2 regions of the Williamsia sp. Y721 genome follow, and region 2 is predicted to be linked to the other one. Evidence: riboswitches for the same ligand, from Rfam matches in the RefSeq annotation. Region 2 holds a riboswitch; the other holds the start of a gene.
The links. A riboswitch is a leader RNA that binds a small molecule or an ion and turns the genes downstream of it on or off. The one in region 2 is predicted to bind cobalamin.
Positions count from the first base shown of each region.

Region 1: linked by a shared signal. The riboswitch ahead of cobN (cobaltochelatase subunit CobN) and the one ahead of AC56PL_RS15810 ((2Fe-2S)-binding protein) in region 2 are both predicted to bind cobalamin.

Region 1 is NZ_JCASNH010000003.1:387,458-393,914, forward strand. It holds gene cobN (cobaltochelatase subunit CobN) at 1-1,647, opposite strand, end outside; adenosylcobalamin (AdoCbl) riboswitch at 1,700-1,775, opposite strand; gene cobG (precorrin-3B synthase) at 1,890-3,017, shown strand; gene AC56PL_RS16525 (precorrin-8X methylmutase) at 3,042-3,665, shown strand; gene AC56PL_RS16530 (precorrin-2 C(20)-methyltransferase) at 3,662-5,170, shown strand; gene AC56PL_RS16535 (cobalt-precorrin-6A reductase) at 5,155-5,913, opposite strand; gene cobM (precorrin-4 C(11)-methyltransferase) at 5,910-6,457, opposite strand, start outside.
Region 2 is NZ_JCASNH010000003.1:244,527-250,983, reverse strand. It holds gene katG (catalase/peroxidase HPI) at 1-1,132, shown strand, start outside; cobalamin riboswitch at 1,168-1,369, shown strand; gene AC56PL_RS15810 ((2Fe-2S)-binding protein) at 1,585-2,271, shown strand; gene AC56PL_RS15805 (carotenoid oxygenase family protein) at 2,930-4,330, opposite strand; gene AC56PL_RS15800 (VOC family protein) at 4,460-4,897, opposite strand; gene AC56PL_RS15795 (oxygenase MpaB family protein) at 5,025-6,248, opposite strand; gene AC56PL_RS15790 (TetR family transcriptional regulator) at 6,396-6,457, shown strand, end outside.

The DNA of each region.
Region 1 (6,457 bases), 140 kb from region 2:
GTCGCCGATGGCGGCATCGGTGCCGCACGAGGCCGACATACCCAACGTCTTGCCCGGCAGCCACTCGAGGTTGCCGTGCTTGCCGACATGGACGACGGCATCGGCGGCAAAGTGATCTTGTGACGACAACCAGCGATAACAGGCCAGATAGTGATGACTCGGCGGCAGATCCGGGTCGTGATAGATCGCGACCGGGTTCTCACCGAAGCCTCGTGGCGGTTGGACCATCAGCACGATGTTCCCGAATTGCATTGCCGCGATCACGATATCGCCGTCCGGATTGACCGAGCGGTCGACGAACAATTCGCCGGGGGCCGGTCCCCAGTGTTGGATCATCGACGCCCGGAGATCGTCGGGCAGTGTGCCGAACCAGTCGCGGTAGTCCGCCGCTGACAGCCGGATCGGGTTGGCGGCCAGGGCTTCTTCGGTGAGCCAGTCGGGGTCTTGTCCACCGGCGGCGATCAGAGTGTGGATCAGCGTGTCCGAATCATTCTCGGCCAGACCGGGAACCGAGCCCTCACCGGATTCTGGTCCGATGTCGTATCCGGAGTCGCGCATGGCATCGAGCAATCGGAGCAGGCTCTGTGGGGTGTCGAGCCCCACTGCGTTCCCGATCCGAGCATGTTTGGTCGGGTACGCCGACAACATCACGGCAATCCGGCGATCAGCCGGTGCGATGTGCCGAAGTCGACCGTGGCGCACAGCGATTCCGGCGACTCGCGCACACCGTTCGGAATCCGGGCGGTACCAGGGCAGACCGTCGTCGCCGATCTCCTTGAACGAGAACGGAACCGTGATGATCCGTCCATCGAACTCGGGTACCGCGACCTGCGTGGCGACGTCCAACGGTGACATCCCGTCGTCGTTCGCCGCCCATCCGGCACGGGACGATGTCAGGCACAGACCCTGCAGGATCGGGATGTCCAGGCGGGCAAGTTGTTCGATGTTCCAGTTCTCGTCATCGCCACCGGCCGACGCGGTGGCAGGCGTCGTTCCCCCGGCGGCGAGCACCGTGACCACCAGCGCATCGGCAACCGAAAGCTGCTCGAGCAGGTCGTCGGGCGCGGTCCGCAGCGACGCACAGTAAATCGGCAGTGCCCGGCCGCCCTTGTCCTCGATCGCATCGCAGAGGGCGTTGATGTAGGCGGTGTTGCCTGCCAGATGTTGGGCTCGGTAGTACAGAACCGCGATGGTCGGTCCGGCCGTCTCGACCTGGGGTTTACGGTCCAGGATCCCCCACTGCGCGGTGGTCGCCGGAGCGCTGAAACCGTGGCCGGTGAGCAGCACGGTGTCGGACAAGAACGCGTGGAGGTTCGCGAGATTGTCAGGTCCGCCCTGGGCCAGGTAGTTGTGGGCGTCGGCGGCCACGCCTGGAGTAACCGTCGACATCGACATCAGGTCGGGGTCGGGAAGCTGTTCACCGGAGAGCACCACGGTCGGCAATCCCGCGGCGATCACCGCGTCCAGACCCTGTTCCCACATCCGGCGGCCACCGAGAATCCGCACAACCACCAGGTCAGCGCCGTCCAGGAGGGCGGGTAGGTCTTCGTCGACGAGAAGGCGTGACGGGTTCGCGAGGCGGTAGTCGGCACCGCTGGCCTTGGCCGCCAGCAGGTCCGTGTCCGAGGTGGACAGAAGCAAGATCACGAGGACCTCCTTGCCGGGAATGCGCGCCCGGCGGTTGGGGTGTAGCAGCGGAGCAACAAGGGTCTGACTTGGGGTTTCCCCCATACAGTGGCGCGACCGTGCCGGACTCTCACCGGCTTCCTCGTTGCGGAATTGCCTCAGCATATAAGACCGGCAATTCCAGGTGATCCGAAGGCGATGAGTCGGACAACCGGCCGCCACTGAGCGGCGAGAAGTTGATCGGCGCCAGTACCGTTGAACCCATGAGTCGACCGTCCGATCGTTGCCCAGGTGTGTTCTCGGCCCACCCGGCGGCAGATGGCCATCTGGCCCGGATCCGGTTACCAGGCGGTCTGATCACCCCGATCCAGATGCAATCCCTGGTCGGTGTGGCGGATGAATTCGGCGACGGTCATCTCGAAGTGACCTCGCGCGGCAACGTCCAGCTGCGTGGGATCACCGACGTGGACGGTGCAGGCGAACGCATACTCGACGCCGGACTGATCCCGTCTCCGAGTCACGAACGGGTGCGCAACCTGCAGCTTTCGGCATTGACGGGGCGGCGCGGAGGTCTGATCGACGCACGCCTGGTCCTGGACGATTTCGACATCCGACTGCAGTCCGACCCGGTGCTGGCGAATCTCCCGGCCAGGATCCTGTTCGGCGTCGACGATGGTCGTGGCGACATCCTTACCCAGCGTCCCGATATCGGTGTGCTGGCGTTCAGTGATCGAGCGTTTGACGTGGTCGTCGGCGGAAAGCCGACCGGACGTCAGGTCTCGGCGGGTGATGCCCCAGCCCTCATGATCGACCTGGCGCATGCGTTTCTGGCTGACCGGACCGACGAATGGCGCGTGCAAGATGTTGCCGATCTGACGACCATCGACAACATCTTGGCGACATTGCAGGCAACTGGTGAATATCCGAGGTCAGAGTCCATTTCGGAACCGCGGGTGGGTTGGTTGGCGCAGGATCACGACGACTTGGTGGCACTCGGTTCCGTGGTCGCGCACGGACGGATCCCAGCGCGGGTCGGAGAGTTCCTGGCTGCCATCGAACGTGACATCTACCTGACACCGCGAAAAGAGATCCTGATCGTCGACCTGTCAGAAGGCATGGCCGACACCGTACTTCGCGTGATGGCACCGATGGGCCTGATATTCGACGAGAGTTCGCCTTGGACCAAGGTCACCGACTGCACCGGATCACCCGGCTGCGACAAGTCGCATGCCGATGTCCGAGCGGATCTGGAACTGCACCTGACCTCAGACGACGCTGACATCGACGACCGTCAGCACTGGGTCGGCTGCGAACGTGGGTGCGGTTCGCCTCAGGAGAACCATCTTCGGGTCGAGGCCACGGCGACGGGGTACAAGCGTCGCCGAGTCTGATCGGCATCTATGGTGACGAGCACTATGTACACCTACATTCGAGACGGCGCCGAGATCTACCGGCAGTCATTCGCGACAATTCGTGCCGAATCCGACCTCACCATGTTCGATGACGACCTGTCACAGGTGGTTGTCCGGATGATCCATGCCTGCGGACAGGTCGACCTGACCGCCGATGTGCGAGCCAGTGCCGGTCTGGTGACCGCGGCCCGCACGGCGCTGGAAGCCGGTGCGCCGATCCTCTGCGATGCGAACATGGTCGCGTCCGGCGTGACCCGCAAGCGGTTGCCGGCAGACAACGATGTGCGCTGTCTGCTGGGCGACAGCCGACTCCCAGATCTGGCTGCGGAACTGGAGACCACAAGAACCGCTGCTGCGGTGGATCTTTGGCGTCCCATGCTCGAGGGTTCCGTGGTTGCAATCGGCAACGCACCGACCGCGCTCTTTGCGCTCCTCGAGTTGATCGATGCCGGCGGACCGCGGCCTGCTGCGGTGATCGGCGCACCGGTTGGATTCATCGGCGCTGCGGAATCCTGTGCAGCGCTTGCCGATCGAAGTGATCTCGAGTACTTGACGGTACTCGGCCGTCGCGGCGGGTCGGCGATCACCGCCGCCGCTCTCAACGCCCTTGCCTCGAAGGTGGAATGACAATGACCGGCAGTGGAAAATTATGGGGCGTGGGATTGGGCCCCGGAGACAGCGAACTGGTCACCGTGAAGGCCGCCCGCGTCATCGGTGAGGTAGATGTGATCGCGTATCACTGTGCCCGCCACGGTCGTTCGATCGCTCGGTCGGTGGCTGAGCCGTACCTTCGGGAAGGTCAGCTGGAGGAACGGCTGATGTATCCGGTCACCACCGAGACCACCGATCACCCCGGTGGCTATCGCGGCGCGCTCGACGACTTCTATGCCGATGCCGCGGAGGTCCTCGCAGTGCATCTGCGTGCGGGACGTTCGGTGGCGTTGTTGGCCGAGGGCGACCCGCTTTTCTACAGCTCGTACATGCATATGCACAAGCGGTTGACCGATCGCTTCGACACCGAGATCATCCCGGGTGTCACATCTGTGAGCGCGTCGGCAGCTGCCACCGGCATGCCTTTGGTCGAAGCCGAGGAGACCCTGACCGTCCTGCCGGGCACGCTCCCCAGGGCCGAGCTCGTCCGTCGACTGCGCGACAGCGATGCGGTGGCAATCATGAAACTCGGCCGAACCTTTCCAGAAGTCGTTGCAGCGCTGCGTGAATCCGGTGTCGTCGATAGGGCATGGTATGTCGAACGCGCCTCGACGGGTGCGCAGAAGGTCATGCCCGTCGGCGATGTGGATGCCGCGACTGTGCCCTATTTCTCGATGGTCGTCATCCCCGGCGCGCTCAACAACGCGCAACCGTCTGCACCTGTTGCCGGTGCGGTTGGCGAGGTTGTTGTCGTCGGGTTGGGACCCGGCGCCGATCGGTGGACCACCCCGGAAGTGCGTGCGGAGCTGGCGCAGGCCACCGATTTGGTGGGCTACAAGACCTATCTAGACCGGGTGACTCCCCGACCCGGACAACGTATGCATGCCAGCGACAACCGAGTGGAGTCCGAACGCGCGTGCATGGCACTGGATCTGGCAAAGAACGGTGCCCGGGTGGTCGTCGTGTCGTCGGGTGATCCCGGGGTTTTTGCGATGGCGGCAGCGGTTGTCGAAGAAGCGGCGGACCCGCAATGGCGCGAGGTTCCCGTGCGGGTGGTGCCCGGGGTGACCGCGGCCAACGCTGTTGCCAGTCTCGCCGGTGCACCACTCGGACATGACTATGCGGTGATCTCGTTGTCGGACCGCCTCAAAAGCTGGGATGTGATCACGGCTCGGGTCCGCGCTGCACTGGCTGCAGATCTGGTGCTCGCGATCTACAACCCCGGATCGGTCAGCAGGAATTGGCAGGTCGCGGAACTGAAGGACATCGTTCTGGAGTTCAAGGACCCGTCAACGCCGATCATCCTGGGACGTGACGTGGGTGGCCCTGAGCAGTCGGTGGTGATCACCACGGTCGGAGAGTTCGATCCGACCGTGGTCGACATGCGGACGCTGTTGATCATCGGCTCGTCGACCACAACAGTGGTGGACCGCGTCGGAGGCCCGGTGGCGTTCACCAATCGCCGCTACGAGAGCAACTGACGAACCCAGGCTGCGGCGGCGGACGTCGTTTCGACGGTTGCGCCGCCGGGTGGGGTCGGTCGTCGAACCATGACGACCGGCAGTGAGAGTTGCCGCGCAGCTTCGAGTTTCGCCTGAACGAGTGGTCCACCACTGTTCTTCGTGACGACCACGTCGATGCGATGTTCGCGCATCAGGGCAAGTTCGCCGTCGACGGTGTACGGACCGCGGCTACGGATGATCCGATGCTGCGCGGGTACCGCTCGCTCGGGTGGGTCGACGAGACGGATCAGAAACCAGGCCTCATCGATCTCGGCAAATGCGTCCATGTCTTGGCGGCCGGTGGTGAGGAAGACTCGGGGACTTCCCTTTTCGTCAGCCAGCTTCGCCACAGTCCTGGCGGCTCCGGCGATGTCAGGGACGTCGATCCAGCGATCCCCCGGTTGCGCCTGCCATTCTGGGCGTCGCAAGGTCAACATCGGTACGTCGAGTTCTGTTGTTGCGGCACCGGCGTTGGCCGATATCTGGCGGGCAAACGGATGGGTCGCATCGACCACTACCGCGCAGTTGTTGTCGCGCAACCACGTTGCCAGCCCGTCGACGCCGCCGAACCCGCCGATCCGGACGTCACCGACCGGTAGCGCCGGATTCTTGACCCTGCCGGCCAGCGAGGTGACAACCCGCACTCCCTCGCCGACGAGTTCCTTGGCCAGAGCGCGGGCTTCTGCGGTGCCGCCGAGGACGAGGACTGTGCCCTCGCTCATGACGAATGCGGGTCGGTACGCAGCTTGGTCATCCGGGCGGACGAGTAGAGATAGCTGTCCGGGAACTCTGCCGCGGCCAGGACGCGTCCGACAAAGATGACCGCGGTGCGCCGGATATCGTTCAGTTCCAGCTGGTTCGGGAGCTCTGCCAACGTGCACCGAACAATCTGCTGGTTGTCGCGGCTGGCAAAGGCGACCACTGCAGTGGGACAGTGACTTCCGTAGTGCGGAGTGAGCGCGTCGACTATCTGTTGAGCACGATGCGCGGCCAGGTGGATGGCCATCGTGACACCCGTGCGGGCGAGTTCTTCGAGTTGTTCGCCTGCGGGCATGTCGGTCGATAGGGTCGACACGCGGGTGATCAGCAGCGACTGGCCGACGCCGGGCACCGTGAGTTCTTGGCCCAATGCTGCGGCGGCTGCGGTAAAGGCCGGAACGCCCGGGACGATCTCGTAGGAGATTCCCTGCGGCCGAATCAGTCTGATCTGTTCCGCGACCGCCGAATACAAACCGGGATCACCGGAATGCAATCGGGCCACGTCAT
Region 2 (6,457 bases):
AATTCCCGACCCATTCGGCGGACCGGGGCGAGCCCCGACAATGCTGGTCACGGACGTCGCGCTGCGTGAAGACCCGATCTACGCCGAGATCACCCGCCGCTGGTTGAAGAATCCTGAGCAGCTGGCCGAGGCGTTCGCCAAGGCCTGGTACAAGTTGCTCCACCGCGACATGGGGCCGATCACCCGCTACCTGGGTCCCTGGGTTCCCGAGCCGCAGCTGTGGCAGGACCCCGTTCCGGCCGTCGACCACCCGCTGGTCGATGACCAGGACATCGCTGCACTGAAGGGCAAGCTGACCGATTCCGGACTGTCGGTCTCTCAGTTGGTCAACGTGGCATGGTCGTCGGCGAGCAGCTTCCGCAGCACAGACAAGCGTGGCGGCGCCAACGGTGCACGGATCCGTCTCGAGCCGCAAAAAGGCTGGGACATAAACGAACCCGCCGAGTTGGCCAAGATCTTCCCTGTCCTCGAACAGATCCAGCAGGACTTCAACGGTTCGGCTTCGGGTGGCAAGAAGATCTCCTTGGCCGACCTGATCGTGTTGGCGGGTTCGGCCGGTATCGAAAAGGCGGCCAAAGAAGCCGGTCACGCCGTCACGGTGCCATTCACGCCGGGTCGGACCGATGCTTCTCAGGAGAGCACCGACGTGGACTCGTTCTCGGTCCTCGAGCCCCGGGCCGACGGATTCCGGAACTACTCACGCAGTGGTGAGAAGATCAATCTGGAAACGCTGTTCCTCGATCGTGCGTACATGCTCGATCTGACCGCTCCGGAGGCAACCGTGCTCGTGGGCGGCCTACGATCCCTCGGCAGCAATCACGCCGGTAACAAGCATGGTGTGTTCACCGACCGTCTGGGAACCTTGACGAACGACTTCTTCGTCAACCTTCTCGACGGCAGAACCGAGTGGAAGCCATCGGAAAACGACGAGAATGTCTACCAGGGCACAGATCGGTTGACCGGCGACGCCAAGTGGACTGCGACACCGGCCGATCTGGTGTTCGGTTCACATTCACAGTTGCGCGCTCTGGCCGAGGTCTACGCACAGGCCGATGCCGATGAAAAGTTCGTCAACGACTTCGTCGCGGCGTGGGTGAAGGTCATGAACAACGACCGCTTCGACCTGAGCTGATTCTCGACCGAAGCGACAGCACCCCGCTTGCCTTGTGGCAGGCGGGGTGTCGTCGTTGTGTTAGATTCAGCCGGTCCTAGCGACAGCGAAAGAGGAAGCCGGTGAAAGACCGGCGCGGTCCCGCCACTGTAATCGGGGATGCAACTTTCCATCACGGCCGCGACCCATTGGGGTTGTAAGGCGGAAACGAGCAATGATCCGAGAGCCAGGAGACTCTGCGTTGCCGCACCTTTCTGCCCGGGGCGGATTTCCCCGAGAGAGGCGTCATCGCCATGCGTGTACGCAGTGCAACTCACCGAGTTGCGTTATCCCCCGCATGCATCACCGAACTCGATGTACCCGGCGTGCTCAGCGGGGCATCCCGCGGATCGTATGTCGCCCGCCTTCGACCGTGGCCGGATGCGCTGTGACCCACATACGATGGTGGTTCGACATCGACGCGGAGCCAAACCATGGATGATGCGAACGCCCCCGGCCGGGACAACTCGGATGTTGCCTCGATGCTCGCCCAGGTGGCCGAGTCGGGACCGTACTTCACACTCGGTTACGGGCCGGTGTCCGACAGGGACTGGCAACCCACCGCCACACTCCGAGAACCTGATACCCGCGACCGCCTCGTCGCGGAGGTCGCCCTCGCGCTGAACGTCGACGAAGAACGCGTTGCCGCCTCCACAGTCTTCTTCGGATATGCGGCACGGTTGTGGTCAATCGCGGCAGGAACCCGTCTGGACGACGGCCGCTGCATACACCTGGGACCTGATGAACTGTTGTGGCGCAGCATCAACGGATCACTACAGCTTCACGTCGAAGAACCACGAATGGGACGATCGGCGCGGACCGAGGTACTCGACAGCCAACTCGACCCCTGTATCGATGCCTGGCGAGACATCGTCGCACCCGGATTGTTGTGGGGCAACACCACATCCGCGTTGCTCGGCGCCGCCCGGATCACCGGCGATATCACGTCCCGTTGGGTCGCCGCCCTGCTCAACGATCCTCGTCTTCAGCTCACGGTGGATCCGGTCACCCATCGCCGACGAAGCTGCTGTCTCTTCTACCGCACGCCCACCGGAGGCGTCTGCGGAGATTGCCCATTCCCCTCGCCACCCACTACCGGCCCAGCAAAGGAAATACCGTGACCGTCAGCTTCTCACCGCTGATCGTCATGCTGCCCACACCGTTCCTCACCAATACCCAGTCGCTCACCGGGCAACCCGTCTGAGAACACCTCGCACTGCGGGACCGGGTCCGTGCCGACTTCCTCGGTCTCGAACCGGATCCGCTCGACCGTACGGGACAAGGTTTCCGGCGCGGTTAGCCGATCCGGGCAATCCCCCTGTGCCGCCGACTATATTCTGATCGCTTTCGTATTCAGATCAGGGATCGTCCAAGGGGTGGGGAAATCGATGAAGATTCGTTGGCTCGCGGCTGCGGTGGCAACTGTTGCTGTGTTCTCGAGTCAGGCCGTTGCCGGTGCGGCTCCGACAAAGTACCCCGTGCAGTGGGATTTTCGAGTGGCCATCCCAAAGATCCTCGATCAGACCCTTGATCCGAAGTGGGCCCCGGACGGCGCCAATGACCCGAACTGCAAACTTCCCGCTCCAAGGCATCGACGACATCGAAAAGTCAGGGCGCGAGGTGGCGGGCAAGATCGATGCCATCATGCGCAAGACCGGCGCCAAACAGGTCGACCTGGTGGGCTGGTCGCAGGGTGGCGGTTTATTGCCGCACTACTACATCGATTTCCTCGGCGGAGACACGAAGGTGGACAAGGCAATCGGGATTGCGCCCCGGCAATCACGGACCGGGCCGGAATGCGCCATGAAAGGTCATGGGGACGTGATGACTCAGGTTGATCGACGCAACCGGTCCCCTATCAGGATTGCGCGCCGATAGGACAACAACTCGGGATCGCTGGTGTGCGGGTTGGTGTTCGAGCGAGAGCAACCAGCCGTCACCCTCCGCGCCCGAGGTGTCATCCGCCGCGAAGAGCGGCTCGCAGATGGTGTCGCCGGCGGCGGCGACATATCTGGAATGGGTTCCGGTGCGGTGGTCGATGGTGGTGATGGAGTCAGGGTTCCCACCAGAGGTCGATGCCTCGGCAAGGTACGAGAACCGGTGGGCCACAGTGGCCTGCCGGTGATCGAGTTGCGGAAACTCGCATCCGACGTCGTTGAGTTGCTCTTCGGTGACTTTGCGTGTGCGGCGGTTGATGGTGAGCCGCTTCAGGGTGCCACCGAATGCCGGACCGGGGTTGTCCCGGAAGTTGTGAAGATGCTCGTTCCAACCCTCCCAGCCCGAATCCTGATCGTGCGCAACAAGTTCGACAACGGTCTCGGTGTCGCTGTCATAGGCATTGTTGACGTGGAAGTGGAACAGCGCGTCGTGATCGATACTGATCGACTCACCACCGGTACGGGGAACCAGGACAATCCTCGTCCCTCGGCGCGGCTCGAAGGTCAGAGCGTCGTCGATCGGCCGCAGACCAAGAATTGCCGGAACAGGGTTCTTTACAACGATCGGATCGATGATGAATACAAGGTACCGCTGGGTGAGGGCAAAATCGTGGATGAATCCGAGCCGAGAGATCGGGACACTCTGAAGCTCGGTGATGCTGCTGTCACCCGGCGCGAGTCGGTAGCAGCGGATCATCGGCCGCGGAAAGAAGTCGACGCCGAAGTTGAAAGTTTCGCCGGTTGTCGGATCGGTTTTGGGGTGAGCGGAGAACGCGCCGAGGCGCTTCAGTGCTCCATCAAAGTCGTCGGGGCCGATGGTTTCCAGGGTCTGCGGGTCCAGTTGATGCGGCCGACCGCCCTCCCACAACGAATACAGCTTGTTGTTGTGCAGCAGGACATTGGTGTTGGACATGTTCGCCGGGCCGCGCAGCGCATTCGCCACGACTCCGCCGACTCGCTGGGTCCCGATGCCCCGGGGTGGCCGCGCCGCCCGGTTGGCGCGTGCATACGCCCGGGTACGAACATACCGATTGCTGTAATGCACTCCACCAGAATCGATTTCGATTCTCGAGACCATTCCGTCGCCGTCGAAGATGTGGTTGACCGGATGTCCGCCGACATCGAGACGCCCCGGCCCGATGCGGTAGAGAACGCCATTGAGATCGGCCGGAATCTGCCCCTCGATGTCGTTCACCTGATAGTCGAACTCGACATGTTGGGAATCCCACGGGGAGCGTCCCACATCCGTAGCGGTATCAGTCAAACGTCCTGTCGCAGATACACCCATCCATGCAGGGTCGCACAGCTGAGACGGATCATCAAGAGCGTCTCAATGCGCCGGATGACCGCACCCCCCGCAGCGCCCAGGGCATCAATCCAGACAGAACTCGTTTCCCTCCGGATCGGTCATGACGATGTGGCCGGTGCCGAGCGGCGGGTCCGGCTCACAACGCTGGATCCGCGACGCCCCGAGCGTCACCAGCCGGGAGGATTCCTGCTCCAACGCCGCCATTCGCTCGTCACCGGTCAATCCTGGAACCGCGCGAACATCGAGGTGGACTCTGTTCTTGGCGGTCTTACCCTCTGGAACGCGCTGAAAGAACAGTCGTGGACCCGTTCCATCCGAACTGACCACGGCCGAGGCATCGTTGCGCCGGTCCAGTGGAATGTTCATCGCTTCGAGCGCTGCATCCCAGGAATCGAAGCCCGGTGGCGGGGCCTGGAGCTCGTAACCGAGCACGTCCGCCCAAAACCCCGCCAACGCAGCCGGATCTCCACAATCAAAAGTCACCTGAAACTCGCGGCTCATCGCCTTCGCCCCTTTGTGTTGGTGTGCAGTGTCACCACCGGTCACCCAACCGGCGGCGAGTCCGTTCAGACTTCACACTTGCACACCACAAGGACAGATTCGGTCCGCAATCCTGGGTGAAGTGAGCTTATTTGTAGTTCGGGTTGTTCCCTACCGGCATGATGATGTTGATCGGCATCCTCAGTTCTGACATGTAGAACAACACGAACTGCCGGAGGAACTCGTCGAACAACCAGTAGGCCTCTTTGGGCATGCCCACGTCGAGCAGCCCCTCACGAACGGCAACATATGGGCCCCAGGCGGTTTCGAGCAGCGGAGTCCATACCGGTTCGGTAGGAAGCCGAAGCCAGTCGCCGATCTTGTTGCCCAACATGAATCGGGTCAACGCTCCGAGGATCGGCCGACTCAACAGCGTCAGATCGAGGTTCATGCCGAGATCCAGGAGCATGTCTGCGAGTTTGATGCCCTCGGGCGTCGGCGCGAGAATCGGATCGAGCACCTGTTGGGCCTGCGTTTCCGCCGTGGCCCACGAGTTCGGAATGTACTCGTCCTTCACACCGAGCAGATGGGCGCTCAACTGCCAGGAGTGCAAAAAGCCCTCGGATTCGTCTGCCGCGATGGGCACACCCCAGCGTTTGAAATTCCGCATCACCGTGGTCGGCAGACTGTGCCACGTCACCATGATGTCGGCCTGACTGATGGGTACCTCTTCCGATGCCGAGTTCACCCAATGCGGAGACTGGGGCAGCAAGTGCCGTACCGCGGCATGCGCCAACCGGGTCTTCACGCAGGTGACCACCATCTCGCCATCAGGCTGGTATGCGTTGAGGGATCCGATGTCGTAACCGAGTTTCGCAGTCTTGGTGATGCGGTCTTTCATGTCCGCACCACCTTTGGAGTAGTACACCGCTCGGGCTTCGCGCGGAATGACGGTGCTCATCATGCCGCTGGCAAACCCATAGATCACGCCGAGATAAGTACCCCGCTTTTGGTTGAATCTGACTGCGTCCGCGAGCTTTTCCTGGTCGCTCCAGGCCGGGAGTTGCCGTGCATATTCCATGAAGTCACGCAGATCCGCGGGCAAACCCTGCGGGAGGGGCTGTCCGTTCTTCGTCCAATGACGCAGCAGTTCATTGACTTTCTGCACCTCACCACGGTCGAACAGTGCCGCAACTACGGGATCGGCCTCGACATCCCACACACCGCGCGGGTCGGCACCGGCACCCGTTCCGGGCACCGATCCGGCCGGCGACCATGTCCACGGCGTGGCGGGAGCGGCCAGCGCAACTGCTCCGGCGGCCCCGACGACGCCACCTGCCTTCAGCAAACTGCGCCTGTTGAGATTGTCCATTGTCGGTTGTCCCCATCCCTAATTCTGTTGCAGTGAAACACAAAGCGTTTCCTTGTATCATACCTATCAGAGTGTGCCGCACATCACAAGTGAGCCCGGGCTGGAATATGATCGTGATGAGACCGCGACACCGAAAGAGGAGGGCTAGTGGCATCTGCGCCGACCGACAGCCCCCGATCACCCGAGCCCAGATCCCTGATCGAACGTGC